DNA from 2 places in the Comamonas sp. DB36 genome. Region 2 is predicted to be linked to the other one. Evidence: predicted binding sites of a transcription regulator. Region 2 holds the regulator's gene; the other holds the start of a gene.

The links. Region 2 encodes FNR, which switches genes on or off when oxygen is low (the NO sensors DNR and NnrR bind a similar motif). Its sites were predicted from a motif close to TTGATNNNNATCAA; they were not measured.
Region 1: napE (periplasmic nitrate reductase, NapE protein) is a predicted target of FNR. The motif match lies at 1,427-1,440, and genes of this name have one in related genera.

What each region holds. Positions count from the first base shown of each region.
Region 1 is NZ_CP196631.1:3,520,363-3,528,142, reverse strand. Features, by position in the region: gene ACSVDO_RS16515 (helix-turn-helix transcriptional regulator) at 1-681, opposite strand, end outside; gene napE (periplasmic nitrate reductase, NapE protein) at 1,595-1,738, shown strand; gene ACSVDO_RS16505 (chaperone NapD) at 1,752-2,039, shown strand; gene napA (periplasmic nitrate reductase subunit alpha) at 2,020-4,512, shown strand; gene ACSVDO_RS16495 (nitrate reductase cytochrome c-type subunit) at 4,530-5,024, shown strand; gene ACSVDO_RS16490 (cytochrome c3 family protein) at 5,055-5,699, shown strand; gene ccmA (cytochrome c biogenesis heme-transporting ATPase CcmA) at 5,704-6,381, shown strand; gene ccmB (heme exporter protein CcmB) at 6,435-7,031, shown strand; gene ccmC (heme ABC transporter permease CcmC) at 7,033-7,780, shown strand, end outside.
Region 2 is NZ_CP196631.1:1,609,910-1,617,689, forward strand. Features, by position in the region: gene ccoO (cytochrome-c oxidase, cbb3-type subunit II) at 1-621, shown strand, start outside; gene ACSVDO_RS07655 (cbb3-type cytochrome oxidase subunit 3) at 634-774, shown strand; gene ccoP (cytochrome-c oxidase, cbb3-type subunit III) at 805-1,719, shown strand; gene ACSVDO_RS07665 (FixH family protein) at 1,812-2,099, shown strand; gene ACSVDO_RS07670 (hypothetical protein) at 2,180-2,464, shown strand; gene fnr (fumarate/nitrate reduction transcriptional regulator Fnr) at 2,489-3,211, opposite strand; gene hemN (oxygen-independent coproporphyrinogen III oxidase) at 3,424-4,806, shown strand; gene ACSVDO_RS07685 (sulfite exporter TauE/SafE family protein) at 4,986-5,702, shown strand; gene ACSVDO_RS07690 (cyclic di-GMP phosphodiesterase) at 5,919-7,208, shown strand; gene ACSVDO_RS07695 (putative bifunctional diguanylate cyclase/phosphodiesterase) at 7,205-7,780, shown strand, end outside.

The sequences.
Region 1 (7,780 bases), 1.9 Mb from region 2:
GGCCGGCGCGCTGCTGTCCGGCGCCGCGCCATCGAGCGACTGCAGCGCTTCGTGCAGCAGCTCGAGCGTGCGGCTGAGCAGCAGCAGCGGGGCGCTGCCTTCGCGTGCCAGCTGGATGATCTGCTCGGTCACGGCAATGGCGCGCGCCGAAGGCTGCCAGGGATGTATCGCCAGCTGCTGCCTGTCGATCCAGGCGCGCAGCAGCGCGGGCAGAGCCTGGTCGGCAAGCCCCAAGGCCGGCAGCTGTTCGGGCGCCACGCTCAGGCTCAGCTTGCGCTCGTACTTGCCGCAGCGCCAGTGCCGCTCGAACTGGTCGCCGGGGCGCGAATGAACCAGCGCGCCGCAGGCCTGCAGGCCGGGCGCATCGGGCACCTGCATCTGCAGTGGCTGGCCGCCAAACGCCACATCCACGCTGCCTTCCAGCAGCACCACGATATGCACGCCGGGCTCGGCCGGCGTGGTGGTGTGCAGGGTGCGCAGATCCCTGGCTTCGACGCCGTGCAGCCAGATGCCGGGCTGTATCTGGATCGACTGGATATGGCCGCTGAGCAAGGCGTCCTGCCCCTCGACCTGGGCGTCCAGAAACCGGTAGTCCGGCCCTTGGAAATCGCGCGCGTGCAGCGTGCCCAGGCCCATCCAGCGGGGCTGCTTGCGCGAAAGGGAGACAAGAGACGAGGCCATGGGCGGCGGCGGATGCGCTTGTTGAGAATAATTCTTATTTTAAGCGGTTTCGCAAAAAGGCCTGCGTGGCGGGTCTGCCCACAGCGCTTGCCGCGTGCCGGCAAGTGGTCTGATGCGCTGCCAGGGAGCGCATCAGACGCCGTGCGCCAGGGCACGGCAGATTCATGCCGCCGCGGGGCGGCGGTCTCAATTCATCACGCCGGCGCCAGGACAGGCCTGCGCCAGCCGCAGCGCTTCAGGTCACCAGCGCCAGGGTACAGAACCAATGCAGGGGTTTCTTCATTGCAGTCCTTCCAGCAAGACAAGGGTTTCGCGACAAAGGCTGTGAGGGCGCTGATATTCGCAGGAGCATGGAGGCTTGCCGCGTTTTCTCTGCACGTCACTTTGGAAGAATGGCTTGGCGAAGGCGCCGTTGAAAGCCCTGTCGGAAGGCATTCTTCATTGGGGACAATATTAGCTTCATCCCCGGCCGAATCCAAAGAACAAGATCGACTTTGGTAGCTCCGAATCAGCATATGCGGCCTCTTCCTACAGTCGGCGACGCGCGCGCAAAGCGCCATGCATGGTCTGTTGCCGGCCCCGCGCAGCTGCGGCACGCAAGCCGATTTGCCATCGCGAACGAGAATTATTTGGTCGGAAGATTTTCGCCGCGATTATCTTTTGTGCTTGCGCTTGTCCGGGATCGCAGGTTTAAATGCACTTGAATGCGCCTGCCGCAGTTGTTCAGAAAATGCCTTGCCCGGAGTTGATTCATATCAAGTCCTGGTGGGTATTGCGGCATTAGCATTCCGATATGTCGCAATAACCGCTGCGCAAAGGTCAATGCAACGTCGAGCCGGCAAGGCCACTCGGTGGGTGGGCCGCAATATGCAGCGCTACAGGGGCCCGTCGAGGTCCCGGAAACGGTGAACCCATGACTGATAGAGCCAAAGAGGAGTTGCGCAGCTTTGCGTTTCTCACCATCGTGGTGGCACCAGTACTAGCGGGGGCGATCATCGCCGCCTACGGTTTCCTGGTCTGGTTCTATCAGATGTTTGCCGGGCCCCCGCATGTCTGAGCCCGGGCGCGTCTTGCCCGACGAACTCCATATCGCGAGTCTCGTGGTGCATGTGATGCCGCAGACCCTGTCCCATGTCGCGCAAGCCCTGCTGCAGGTCGATGACGCGCAGGTGCATGGCACCCATCCCGACGGCAAGCTGGTCGTGACCCTCGAAGGCCCCCATGCCGGCGCCATCATGGACAAGGTGGCGCAGATCCAGCAGATCGCCGGCGTGCTCAACGTCTCTCTCGTCTATCAACACGCCGAATCCCGGCATTTTCTGAACCAGGAGGTCGGCCATGACCAGCACCCGGCGTGATTTCGTTCGTCAATCGGCAGCTGCCGCCGCGGGGGCCGTGGCCGGCATTCCGATCCAGGCCGTGTCGCAGGACGCGGCCGGCAGCGCCAACGCGCAGCTGACCTGGTCCAAGGCGCCTTGCCGTTTCTGCGGCACGGGCTGCGGCGTGATGGTGGCCGTCAAGGACAACCGCGTGGTCGCCACGCAGGGCGATCCGCAGGCCGAGGTGAACCGCGGGCTGAACTGCGTCAAGGGCTATTTCCTGTCGAAGATCATGTATGGCGCCGACCGGCTGACCCAGCCCATGCTGCGCATGAAGAACGGCCAGTACGCCAAGGACGGCGAGTTCCAGCATGTCTCCTGGGACACCGCGTTTGACGTGATGGCCGAGAAGTTCAAGAAGGCGCTCAAGGACAAGGGCCCGACCTCGGTCGGCATGTTCGGCTCGGGCCAGTGGACGGTCTGGGAAGGCTATGCCGCGTCCAAGCTGTTCAAGGCCGGCTTTCGCTCGAACAACATCGACCCGAATGCGCGCCACTGCATGGCCTCGGCGGTGGCCGGCTTCATGCGCACCTTCGGCATGGACGAGCCCATGGGCTGCTATGACGACATCGAGGCCACCGACACCTTCGTGCTCTGGGGCTCGAACATGGCCGAGATGCACCCCGTGCTCTGGACGCGCGTGACCGACCGGCGCCTGAGCGCTCAGGGCGTCAAGGTGGCCGTGCTGTCGACCTTCGAGCACCGCTCGTACGAGCTGGCCGACATCGAGCTCACGTTCAAGCCGCAGACCGACCTGGCCATCCTGAACTACATTGCCAACCACATCATCCGCACGGGCCGCGTGAACCAGGAGTTCGTCTCCAAGCACTGCAATTTCAAGATCGGCAACCCCGACATCGGCTACGGCCTGCGGCCCGAGCATCCGCTGCAAAAAGCCGCCAAGAACGCCGGCGATGCGAACGGCTCCAAGCCCGCAACCTACGAGGAGTACGCCAAGTTCGTCTCCACCTATACGCTCGAGTACACGGCCGAGCTGACCGGCGTGCCCGCCAACCGCCTCGAGGCGCTGGCCGAGCTGTATGCCGACCCCAAGCGCAAGGTGGTGTCGTTCTGGACCATGGGTTTCAACCAGCACACGCGCGGTGTCTGGGCCAACAACATGATCTACAACATCCACCTGCTGGTGGGCAAGATCGCCACGCCGGGCAACAGCCCGTTCTCGCTGACCGGCCAGCCTTCGGCCTGCGGCACGGCGCGCGAGGTCGGCACGTTCTCGCACCGCCTGCCGGCGGACATGGTGGTCACCAATCCCGCCCACCGCAAGACCGCCGAGAAGCTCTGGAAGCTGCCCGAAGGCACGATTCCCGGCAAGCCCGGCTACCACGCCGTCGAGCAGAACCGCATGCTCAAGGACGGCAAGCTCAATGCCTATTGGGTGATGGTCAACAACAATATCCAGGCGGGTGCCAACCTTGCCCAGGAAGGCTATCCGGGCTACCGCAACCCCGACAACTTCATTGTCGTGTCCGATGCCTATCCCACGGTCACGGCGGTGGCCGCCGACCTGATACTGCCCACGGCCATGTGGGTGGAGAAAGAGGGCGCCTACGGCAACGCCGAGCGGCGCACGCATTTCTGGCACCAGTTGGTCAAGGCGCCGGGCGAGGCGCGCTCCGATCTGTGGCAGCTGATGGAGTTTTCCAAGCGCTTCAAGATCGAGGAAGTCTGGCCCGAGGAGCTGCTGGCCAAGAGCCCCGAGTTCCGCGGCAAGACGCTGTACGACGTGCTGTACCGCAACGGCCAGGTCGACAAGTTCCCGGCCACGCAGATGGAGGCCGGCTACGAGAACGACGAAGCCAGGCACTTCGGCTTCTATGTGCAAAAGGGCTTGTTCGAGGAATACGCGGCGTTTGGCCGCGGCCATGGGCATGACCTCGCGCCGTTCGACGAGTACCACAAGGTGCGCGGACTGCGTTGGCCCGTGGTCAACGGCAAGGAAACGCGCTGGCGCTACCGCGAAGGCTCGGACCCCTACGTGAAGGCCGGCAGCGGCTACCAGTTCTACGGCAACAGCGACGGCAAGGCGATTGTCTATGCGCTGCCCTACGAGCCCGCGGCCGAGTCGCCCGACAAGGAGTTTCCGTTCTGGCTGTCTACGGGCCGCGTGCTCGAGCACTGGCATTCGGGCTCGATGACGCGCCGCGTTCCCGAGCTGCACCGCGCCGTGCCCAATGCGCTGTGCTACATGCACCCCGAGGACGCCAAGGCCCTGGGCCTGCGCCGCGGCAGCGAAGTGGAGATAGCCTCGCGGCGCGGCGCGATGCGCTCGCGCGTCGAGACGCGCGGACGCAACAAGCCGCCGCGCGGCCTGGTCTATGTGCCCTGGTTCGACGCCAGCCAGCTGATCAACAAGGTCACGCTGGACGCCACCGATCCGATTTCATTCCAGACGGACTTCAAGAAGTGCGCAGTGAAACTGACCAAGGTCTAGCCATAGGAGTGTGGATCATGCAATTCATTCGTACTTTGGGCCTGCTGCTGATGCTCTGCACGGGCGCGGCCTGGGCCCAGCCCCTGGGCCAGAACTTCCACGACAACGCGCGCGGCCCCACGCCCATCATGGAAACCACCAAGCCGCCGGTGCTGGGCAACGCGGTCAACGACGACGTGCGCCGCACGCGCAACTATGCGATGCAGCCGCCCATCATCCCGCACCGCGTCGACGGCTACCAGATCGACAAGAACTTCAACAAGTGCCTTGACTGCCATTCGCGCACCAAGGCCGAGATGTTCCAGGCCGTGCCGGTGTCGATCACGCATTACATGGACCGCGACGGCAACATGCTGGGCCAGGTCTCGACGCGGCGCTATTTCTGCATGCAGTGCCATGTGGCCCAGGACCCGGTGCGGCCGCTGGTCAACAACACGTTTGTCGACGTCGACACGCTGCTGCTGCAATCGCTGCGCAACCAGGCGCCGGGCAAGCCCCAGAAGAAAAACTGACGCGGCCCCCGGCAGCAAAAGGTCACCACCATGATGAATTTCATCAAGCGCTACTGGGCGGTCATGCGCCGCCCCAGCGTGCACTTCAGTCTCGGTTTCCTGACCATAGGCGGCTTCATTGCCGGCATTCTTTTCTGGGGCGCGTTCAACACCGCAATGGAGCTGACCAACACCGAGAAGTTCTGCACGGGCTGCCACGAGATGCGCGACAACGTGTTTGCCGAACTCAAGAGCACCATCCACTACACCAACCGCTCGGGCGTGCGCGCGATCTGCTCGGACTGCCATGTGCCGCACAACTGGACCGACAAGATGGCGCGCAAGATGCAGGCCTCCAAGGAAGTCTGGGGCAAGATTTTCGGCACCGTCGACACGCCGGAGAAGTTCCAGGCCAAGCGGCTGGAACTCGCCCAGCATGAATGGGCGCGCTTCAAGGCCAATGATTCGCTCGAATGCCGCAACTGCCACAACTACGACTCCATGGACATGACGCGCCAGAGCCTGCGTGCGCAGAACATGCATTCGACCTATCTCGCCAACAAGGAGAAGACCTGCATCGACTGCCACAAGGGCATTGCCCACAAGCTGCCGCATATTCCACCGGGCCAGGCGCCCACCGACAGCCCGGGCCAGGTCGTGCCCATGCCCGTGGCGGCGGTGGCCGTCAAGCCGTAACTGCATGGAGCCTACGGCCTGGGCTGACTTGTCTCTTGCGGTGTCCGGCTGGGGCTGCGTGCGCAATGGCCGTGTGCTGCTGCGCGAGCTGTCGTTCGAGCTGGGCGCAGGCCAGCTGCTGGTGCTCAAGGGGCGCAACGGCGCGGGCAAGAGCACGCTGCTGCGCAGCCTCGCGGGGCTGATGCCGTGGCGCGCGGGCCGGCTTGCCTGGGCGGGCCAGACCCTGGCGCCCAGCGCCGCGCCCTACCAGCAGCAGCTGGCCTATCTGAGTCACCAGGCCGGCATGAACGATGCGCTGACGGCGCTGGAAAACCTGCGCTTCGCGCTGGCGCTGCAAGGCCAGGCCTGGAATGCCGCGCATGTCGCCCGTACTCTTGCCACGCTGGGCCTGCAGGACCTGGCCGCGCGCCCTTTCGGGCGGCTGTCGCAGGGCCAGCGCCGGCGCCTGGGCCTGGCGCGCGTGGTGCTGGGCAATCGTCCGCTGTGGCTGCTTGATGAGCCCGACAATGCGCTCGACGACGAGGGCAGCGCCTGCCTTGCCGGAATACTCGCGGCGCATTGCGCTGCCGGCGGGCTGGCCATTGTGGCGACCCACCGCGGCCTGGCGCTGCCCGAGAGCGGCATGCGCACGCTGGACCTGTCGCGCCTGCCGTGCGCCGGCGCGCCGGAGGCCGCATGCTGAAAGCCGTCTTCGTGCGCGAGATGCGGCTGGCCCAGCGCCGGCCCGCGCAGGCGCTGGGCGGCCTGCTTTTCTTTGTGCTGGTCGGCAGCCTGTTTCCGCTGGCGCTGGGGCCCGACAGCGCCTTGCTGCGGCAGATCGCCCCGGGCGTGGTCTGGGTCGCGGCGCTGCTGGCGCTGCTGCTGGGCCAGCATCAGCTGTTCGAAGGCGAGCTGGCCGATGGTTCGCTGGAGCAATGGGCGCTGGCTGCCACGCCGCTGTGGCTGCTGGTCGGCATGAAAGTCGCGGCCCAGTGGCTGATCGCCGCCGTGCCGCTGCTGCTGGCCGCTCCCGTGCTGGGCTGGCAGTACGGCATGACCGCCGATGCCGTCGGGGTGCTGCTGGCCGCGCTGGCGCTGGGCACGCCCAGCTTGAGCCTGCTCGCGGCCCTGGGCGCGGCGCTGACGCTGGGCCTGCGCGGCCAGCTGCTGCTGGCGCTGGTGGTGCTGCCGCTGAGCATTCCGATTCTGATTTTTGGCAGCCATGCGGTGACCCAGGCCAGCCTGGGCCTGAGTGCCGCGCCCGCGCTGAACCTGCTGGGCGCCTGCCTGTGCCTGGCGCTGCTGGCCATGCCATGGGCCATTGCACAGGCGCTGCGCCTGGCGCTGGAATGATATGAACAAGCTCTTGACCGCAACTTCGCGCGCGCCGCAGGCGGCGCAGTCCGGCTTTCGCTGGCGCCAGCTGGCTTCGCCGCCGGTGTTCTTTGACTGGGCCGGCCGCGCCTGGCCCTGGTTTGCCGCGCTGGCGCTGCTGCTGGCCGCCGCCGGGCTGTGGGTGGGCCTGGTGCTGGCCCCGACCGACCACCAGCAGGGCGAGGTCTACCGCATCATCTTCCTGCATGTGCCCGCGGCCTGGATGTCGATGTTCATCTACCTGATTGCCGCCGCGCATGCGGGCCTGGGCCTGGTCTACCGCACGCGCTTGTCGCCGCTGCTGGCGCGCGCGCTGGCGCCCACGGGCGCGCTGTTCACCGTGATCGCGCTGTGGACCGGCGCGGCCTGGGGCAAGCCGACCTGGGGCGCGTGGTGGGTCTGGGATGCGCGCCTGACCTCGGAGCTGATCCTGCTGTTCCTGTACCTCGGCTACCTGGGCCTGGTCTCGGCCATAGAGGACCCGCAGCGCGCCGACAGCGCCGGCGCCATCGTGCTGCTGGCCGGCGTGGTGAACATTCCCATCATCTATTTCTCGGTGCAGTGGTGGAGCACACTGCACCAGGGCGCGACCATACGCTGGGACGCCGCGCCCAGCATGAACCAGACCATGCTGGCGGGCATGCTGCTGATGGCGCTGGCCTGCTGGGCCTATGCGCTGGCGGTGGCGCTGGTGCGCACCCGCTGCCTGATTCTCGAGCGTGCCCAGG
Region 2 (7,780 bases):
CAAAACAAAAAATCGAGCGGATTCACCCACGAGAAGGTGGAAACCAGCAACTTCTGGATGATCGTGCTGACCTTGCTGGTCGTGGCCGTCGGCGGTCTGGCCGAAATCGTGCCGCTGTTCTACCAGAAGTCGACCACCGAAGCCGTGCAGGGCGTCAAGCCCTACACCGCGGTGCAACTGGTGGGCCGCGACATCTACCAGCGCGAAGGCTGCTACAACTGCCACTCGCAGATGATCCGCCCCTTCTATGCCGAAACGCTGCGCTATGGCCACTACTCGGTCGCCGGCGAGTTCGTCTATGACCACCCATTCCAATGGGGTTCCAAGCGCACCGGTCCCGACCTGCACCGCGTGGGCGGCAAGTACAGCGATGAATGGCATCGCATCCACTTGACCAATCCCCGCGACGTGGTGCCCGAGTCGAACATGCCCGCCTACGCCTGGCTGGCCAAGACACCTGCGGACCATGAGTCGATAGCCACGCACATGACGGCGCTGCGCCGCGTGGGCGTGCCCTACACGGACGACGAGATCAAGGCCGCGACCGACGAGGTCAAGGGCAAGACGGAAATGGAAGCCGTCATCGCCTACCTGCAGGTTCTTGGCACGGCACTGAAGTAAGAGGAAAGCACCATGGACATCATCACCACCATGCGCATCGTGGTCACGCTGGCGTCTTTTGCCTTCTTCGTGGGCATCTGGTGGTGGGCTTACGCCCGCCGCAACCAGGCCCGCTTCGACGAGGCTGCGCAGTTGCCCTTTGAACAGGACTGAAGAGTCCTGTCCGCATAACGAGAACAACCCATGAGCGATTTCGTAAACAATTTCTGGTCGATCTTCGTGATCGTGCTGACACTGGGCGGCATACTTTTTTGCGCGCTGCTGCTGCTTTTCACGGCGCGCAAGAAAGTCATGTCCACCGGGGACAACACCACGGGCCACGTCTGGGACGGCGACCTGCGCGAACTGAACAACCCCTTGCCACGCTGGTGGGTGTGGCTGTTCGTCATCACCGTGATCTTCGGCATCGTCTATCTCGTGGCCTATCCGGGCCTGGGATCGATGTCGGGCAAGCTGGGCTGGTCGCAGGTCGGCGCCTACGAGGCCGAAATGGCCAAGGCCAAGGCGCAGATCGAGCCGCTTTATGCGCGCTTCGCGACGATGACGCACGAGGAGCGTGCCGAAGACCCGCAGGCCATGGCCATAGGCGAGCGCCTGTTCATGAACAACTGCTCGCAATGCCACGGCTCGGACGCGGCGGGCGGCAAGAGCTTTCCCAACCTGACCGACGGCGACTGGCTGTATGGCGGCGATCCCGAAACCATCAAGACCACCATCACCGAAGGCCGTTTCGGCATCATGCCGCCGATGGCCGCGGCCGTGGGCACGCCCGAAGACGTGCGCAATCTGGCGCACTACGTGCTGAGCCTGTCGGGCAGCCCCAACGATTCGCTGCGCGCTTCGCTGGGCAAGTCCAAGTTCGCGGCCTGCGCCGCGTGCCACGGCATGGACGGCAAGGGCAACCACGCTTTGGGCGCGCCCAACCTGACCGACGATATCTGGTTGCATGGCTGGGGTGAAGCCGCGATCATCGACATCATCACCAACGGCAAGCAAAACCAGATGCCGGCGCAAAAGGCCAAGCTGACCGAAGGACAGATCGATGTGCTGACCTCCTACGTCTGGAGCCTCTCGCGCAAGCCTGCCACCGCGCGCTGATAGCGCCGACTCGGGGCGGCGCTGCCGCCCTTTTTTTTCGTCCGCACGCCGTGCAGCGCCGGCGCCCGGACCGCAACCTTGAAAGCCGCACCATGTCGCAAAATCCTGCCAACGCTCCCGCACACGATCCCCGGCCCTGGTGGAAATTCGGTTTTGTCTGGATGGTGATCGGCGGCCCGGCCGTGGTCGTGGTCGCCGGCCTGGTCACGTTCTGGATCGCTGCTGCCCATCCCGATCCGGTGATCGATCCCGACTACTACCGCCACGGCGTGGAGATCAACCAGACGCTGTCCGAGAAACCCGACCTGCGCCTTGCGCCCGCGCTGACCGGCCGCAACCACGCGGCGACGCCGGCCGAACACGTGCCCACCGACCGCTGACGCCGGTACGCGGGTTTTCCGCAGCGCCCGCAGGCGGCTTTGGCTGCAGAATGAATTTCCTGCTGCGAAAGGAGTTCCTGATGTGGGCAAAACGCTTGATGTGGATTCTCTGGCCTGCTTTCCTGGCGGCCTGTGCGATGGAAATGCTGGTGTTCGGCTTCGTCGATCCCAGTGACATCCAGTGGCAGGGCGCGGCGCTCACCTGGAGCCGCCAGACGTTCTATACGCTGTCGTTCTTTGCGTTCTGGCTGGTCATCAGCGGCGCGAGCGCCTTGACCTGTCTGCTGGGCATGGGGCCGGCCGAAGTCAACGGCTGGGAAAAAGACGCGCCACGCCTGCGCGATCCCGCACCGGCGCTGGACTGAAACGCCCGGCGCTCGCAGCCGCCGTTATTCGCAGCCGTGCTGGTTGTTGACGATGCGCTTGAGCGCATCGGTATCGAGAATGCGGATATGGCGTTGCTTGACTTCGACGATGCCTTCGTCGACGAACTTCGAGAACGTGCGGCTCACGGTTTCGAGCTTGAGGCCCAGGTAGCTGCCGATTTCCTCGCGCGTCATGCGCAGCACCAGCTCCGACGCCGAAAAACCGCGCGTGTGCAGCCGCTGCACCAGGTTCAGCACAAACGCCGCCAGGCGTTCCTCGGCGCGCATGCTGCCCAGCAGCAGCATCACGCCATGCTCGCGCACGATCTCCCGGCTCATCACCTTGTGCACGTGGTTCTGCAGCACCGTGACTTCGCGCGACAGCTGCTCGAGCTTGTCGAACGGCATCACGCAGACTTCGGCATCCTCGAGCGCGACCGCATCGCAGGTGTGGTGGTCGTTGACGATGCCGTCCAGCCCGATGATCTCCCCCGCCATCTGGAAGCCCGTGACCTGGTCGCGTCCGTCTTCGGTCGCCACGCTGGTCTTGAAGAAGCCGGTGCGTATCGCGTAGAGCGAAGAGAACGCTTCGCCGTTGTGGAACAGCAGGGCACCCCGCTTGACCTTGCGACGCACCGCGACGATGGTGTCGATGCGTTCCATCTGCTCCTCGTTCAAGCCTATGGGCAGGCACAGTTCGCGCAGATTGCAGGTGGAACAGGAGGCTTTGATCGCTTGTAGATTCATGGGAATGGGACCTCGGGGTTGGCGATGCGAGTCTGACGGGCGGCGCGGCCCCCTTTATCGCATGGAACGCCGCAGCGCGCAGCACATGGCGTCACGGCTGCTGCTGATATGCGTCAAATTGTCGCAGGCCCTGGCTGCGCAAGACTTGATCGACATCAAGGTCGCGGAGATTGGGATGCGGCAAAGTACGCCAAAGCAAGGAAAGATCCCCCATGACCGCAATCACCCCCGAGCTGTTGCAGCGTTTCGACGTGCCGGGCCCGCGCTACACCTCGTTCCCGACGGCCGACCGTTTCGTCGAAGCCTTCGGCCAGGACGACTACACCCTCGCGCTGGCGCAGCGCCGCCAGGGTGCGCCCGGTCAGGCGCGGCCGCTGTCACTGTATGTGCACATCCCGTTTTGCGCCGCGCTGTGCTACTACTGCGCCTGCAACAAGATCATCACCCGCCACCCCGAGCGTGCCCAGACCTACCTCGAGTATCTGGCGCGCGAAGTCGCGCTGCATACCGCGCACTGCGGCACGGGCCAGCCCGTGAGCCAGCTGCATCTGGGCGGGGGCACGCCGACCTTCCTCACCGACGCAGGCCTGACCGAGCTGATGGCGCTGCTGCGCCGCCACTTCGCGTTCCAGCCCGGCGGCGAGTATTCGATCGAAGTCGACCCGCGCACCGTGACGCCCGAACGCCTGGCTTTTCTTGCGCAGTTGGGCTTCAATCGGCTGAGCTTCGGTGTACAGGATTTCGACCCCCAGGTGCAGAAGGCCGTGCACCGCGAACAGCCTGCGAGCCAAGTGTTTTCGCTCGTGCAGGCGGCGCGCGAACTGGGTTTCGAATCGATCAATGTCGACTTGATCTACGGCCTGCCGTGCCAGACCCCCGAATCGTTCGAGCGCACGCTGGCCCAGGTGGGCGAACTGCGGCCCGACCGCATCGCGCTCTATGCCTACGCCCATCTGCCCGAGCGCTTCAAGCCGCAGCGGCGCATCGACAGCGCGGCGCTGCCCGGCGCGGGCGCCAAGCTGGCCATGCTCGCGCGCTCGCTCGAAAGCTTCCAGGAGGCCGGCTATGTGTACGTGGGCATGGACCATTTCGCGCTGCCCACCGACGCGCTGGCCGTCGCCAAGCGCCAGGGCCGGCTGCACCGCAATTTCCAGGGCTACAGCACCCAGCCCGACTGCGACCTGATCGCGCTGGGCGTCTCGGCCATTGGCCGGGTCGGCGCGACCTACAGCCAGAACGCGAAGACGCTCGATGAGTATTACGACCTGCTCAACCAGGGCCGGCTGCCCGTGGTGCGCGGCCTGGCGCTCAGCCGCGATGATTTGATTCGGCGCGCGGTCATCATGGCGCTGATGTGCCAGGGCGAGGTGCTCTTCGAATCGCTGGACCAGGCCTGGCTGATCGATTCGCGGCGCTACTTCGCGGCCGAGCTGGAGATGCTCGAAGACCTGCAGCAGCAGGGCATGGTGGAAATCGACGACGAAAGCCTGCGCGTCACGGCCCTGGGCTGGTATTTCGTGCGCGCAGTAGCCATGACGTTTGACCGCTATTTGCAGGCCGACAGGAACCGCGCGCGGTTTTCACGGATCATCTAGGCTTGTCTGCGGCCAGGCCCGGGCGTTCGCGTCCGACCTCGTTCCCGTTCGCGCCCAGCCTGTCGAAGCGCAACACTCCGTTCGCGCTGAGCCTTTCAAAGCGCGGCACTCCGTTCGCGCTGAGCCTGTCGAAGCGCGCTCTCCACACTTTCTTGCCTGCGTGACCAGGCGCCGGGCTTATGTTGCTTTCGCTGGTTGGGACTGCTGCCGTGATGGGCCTGATGGGCGGCCCGCATTGCCTGGCCATGTGCGCCGCGCCTTGCGCGCTGGTGACTGCGGCGCCGGCCGGCGCAGCATCCGCGAGCGTGGTCCAGGTCCATGGCCGGCGCAGCCGCCTGTGGCAGCGCAGCGCTCTTTTTCATGCGGGACGCATCGCGGGCTATGCGAGCCTGGGCGCGCTGGCCGCGGTCGCTGTCCAAGGCCTGGCCTGGCTCAACATGCGTACCACGGCCATGGGGCCGGTCTGGACTTTCATGCACCTGGCGATCATGGTCTGGGGCATTCTGATGATGGTCCAGGCGCGCCAGCCGGCCTGGATAGAGGAAGCGGGCCGCGCGCTGTGGCGGCGCGTGCAGCCCGTGGTGACGGCGCCCGGCGGCAGCCTGGCGACCGGCTATGTCTGGGCCTTGATGCCTTGCGGCCTGCTGTATTCGGCGCTGCTGGTCGCGGGCCTGAGCGGCGGGGCACTGGCCGGGGCATTGTCCATGGCCGCGTTCGCCGTCGGCAGCGGGCTGTGGCTGGTGGCCGCGCCCTGGCTCTGGGGGCAGCTGCGCGGCCGGCTCAATGGCTGGCGCGTCGATTGGGGCAGCCGCGCCGCCGGGCTGATGCTGTTTGGCGTCGCGGCCTGGGCGCTGTGGATGGACCTGGTCTACAAACCTTCGCTGTGGTGCAGGTAGCGTTGCCAGGGGCCTGAGCGGGCCTTATCCAATTTCAGTGGAGTGGGTTTTGTCCCATGTTAAAAGCGCCTGCCGAGTGGCAAGCTGTTATCGCTACCAAGGCCTGCAAAAAAGCCCAGCGGACCTGGAGAACGCATGCATGGCCTCAAGAAGTGGCGATAATGGCCGAAACAATTGGACAGTTGTGCAACCTTTTGTACTGTATCGCTTTCACCAGTGAATTCCTCTGTCCTGATCAATCCGAATGCCTTGCGTGTAGGCATGTACATCCAGCTGGAAGTCGGCTGGATGCGCCATCCCTTTCCCGTCAACAGCTTTCGCATTGTTTCCGATAGCCAGCTCCAGACCGTCAAGGCGCTGGGGCTTGAGGTTATCCGCTATTTTCCTGCGCGCAGCGAGATCGCTTCCTTCGATACAGAGACGGCGGACGATGACGACGCGGCGTCGGCCCGGGGAGAGCGGTTGGCACTGGGGAGCGAAGGCGCCGAGTCGCAGGACGCGGCGCTTGCGCAGTCGCCGCCCGCCGAGCCGGAGCTGCCCCTGCATGGGCTGCCGCCACTGTGGCAGCGTTGCGATGAGCGCTTTCGCGCCGCGGCACGCGAATACATGCAGGTGTTCAACTGCGCGGCCGCGCAGCCCGAGCAGGCTCTCGCCAAGAGCCACGGCATGGTCCAGGGCTATCTCCAGGACGTGTTGCCCACCGGTGATCTGGTGATACGCCTGCTGTCCGAAAGCTCGGGCCACCGCCAGTCCGAACACCCGGTCAACGTGACGGTGCTGTGCCTCTTGCTGGGCCGCGCGCTGGACATGAACGCGGCGGATCTGTACGAACTGGGCCTTGCGGCGCTGCTGCATGACATAGGCAAGGATTCCAAGCCGGGCGCGGCGCCGCCGCCGCGTGCGCAGTATGAGAATCATGTCGGCGATTCGGTGGCGCTGGCGATGGGCATGGGCGTGTCGAGCGACGTGCTCACGGCCATGGCCCAGCACCATGAGTTTGTCGACGGCAGCGGCTTTCCGCTGCATCTGATAGGCGAAGACCTGAGCGCTGCGGGCAAGGTGCTGTGCCTGGTCAATTCCTACGACCGCCTTTGCAACCCCGAACACGCGCAGGAAGGGCAGACGCCCCATGAAGCCCTGTCCGTGCTCTATGCCCAGCAACGCGAGCGCTTCGATCCGACCATTCTGAAAGCTTTCATCCGCATGATGGGCGTGTACCCGCCGGGCTCGGTGGTGCAGCTCGCGGACGGACGCTTCGCAATGGTCGTTTCGGTCAACAGCTCGCGTCCGCTCAAGCCGCAGGTGCTGGTCTATGACGCGCAGGTGCCGCTGGCGCAGGCGCTGCCGCTGGACCTCGAGATGTTCGAGGAAATCGGCATACGGCGCAGCCTGCGACCGGACCAACTGCCGCGCGAGGCACTGAGCTATCTTTCGCCCAGACAACGCATCTGCTACTTTTTCGAACGCGCCGTGGAGCCTTGCAGCCCGAAGGCAGCGACACCATGAGCCAGTCGTTCGAAGCCCTCTGGCATCAGACGCTCGATGCGCTGTTGGAGGCGGTCTGGCTGATCGACGAAGAAACGCTCAGCATACGTTTCGCCAATCGTGCGGCCGAGAAGCTCACGGCCTATGACCGCGAGACCATGCAGGGCATGCCCGTGCAGGCGCTTGCGGCCACGCCCCAGGATCTGTGTCTTTGGGAAGACGCGAACCAATGGCGTACCGGTTCGCAGACGCTGACCCAGGTGCTGTGCCGCGATGGCGTGCTGCGTCCGGTCGAGCAGCGCGTCGAGCGCATCGCTTTCCCCTCGGGCGGCGCGGCGGGGTGGCTGATGCTCAGCATGCTCGACCGCAGCGAGCAGGCACGCAACGAGAACGAACTCGAAGCGCTGCTGTCCGATCTGCGTGCGACGCTAGATTCGACGGCTGACGGAATGCTGGTCTGCAGCCAGGACGGCGGCATACGCGCTTTCAATCACCGGCTGGCGACCATCTGGGGGTTGCCCCGTGACATGCTGGTGGAGCGCAACGACGCGAGCATTCTCGACTACATGGCCGGCAAGGTGATTGACCGCGAA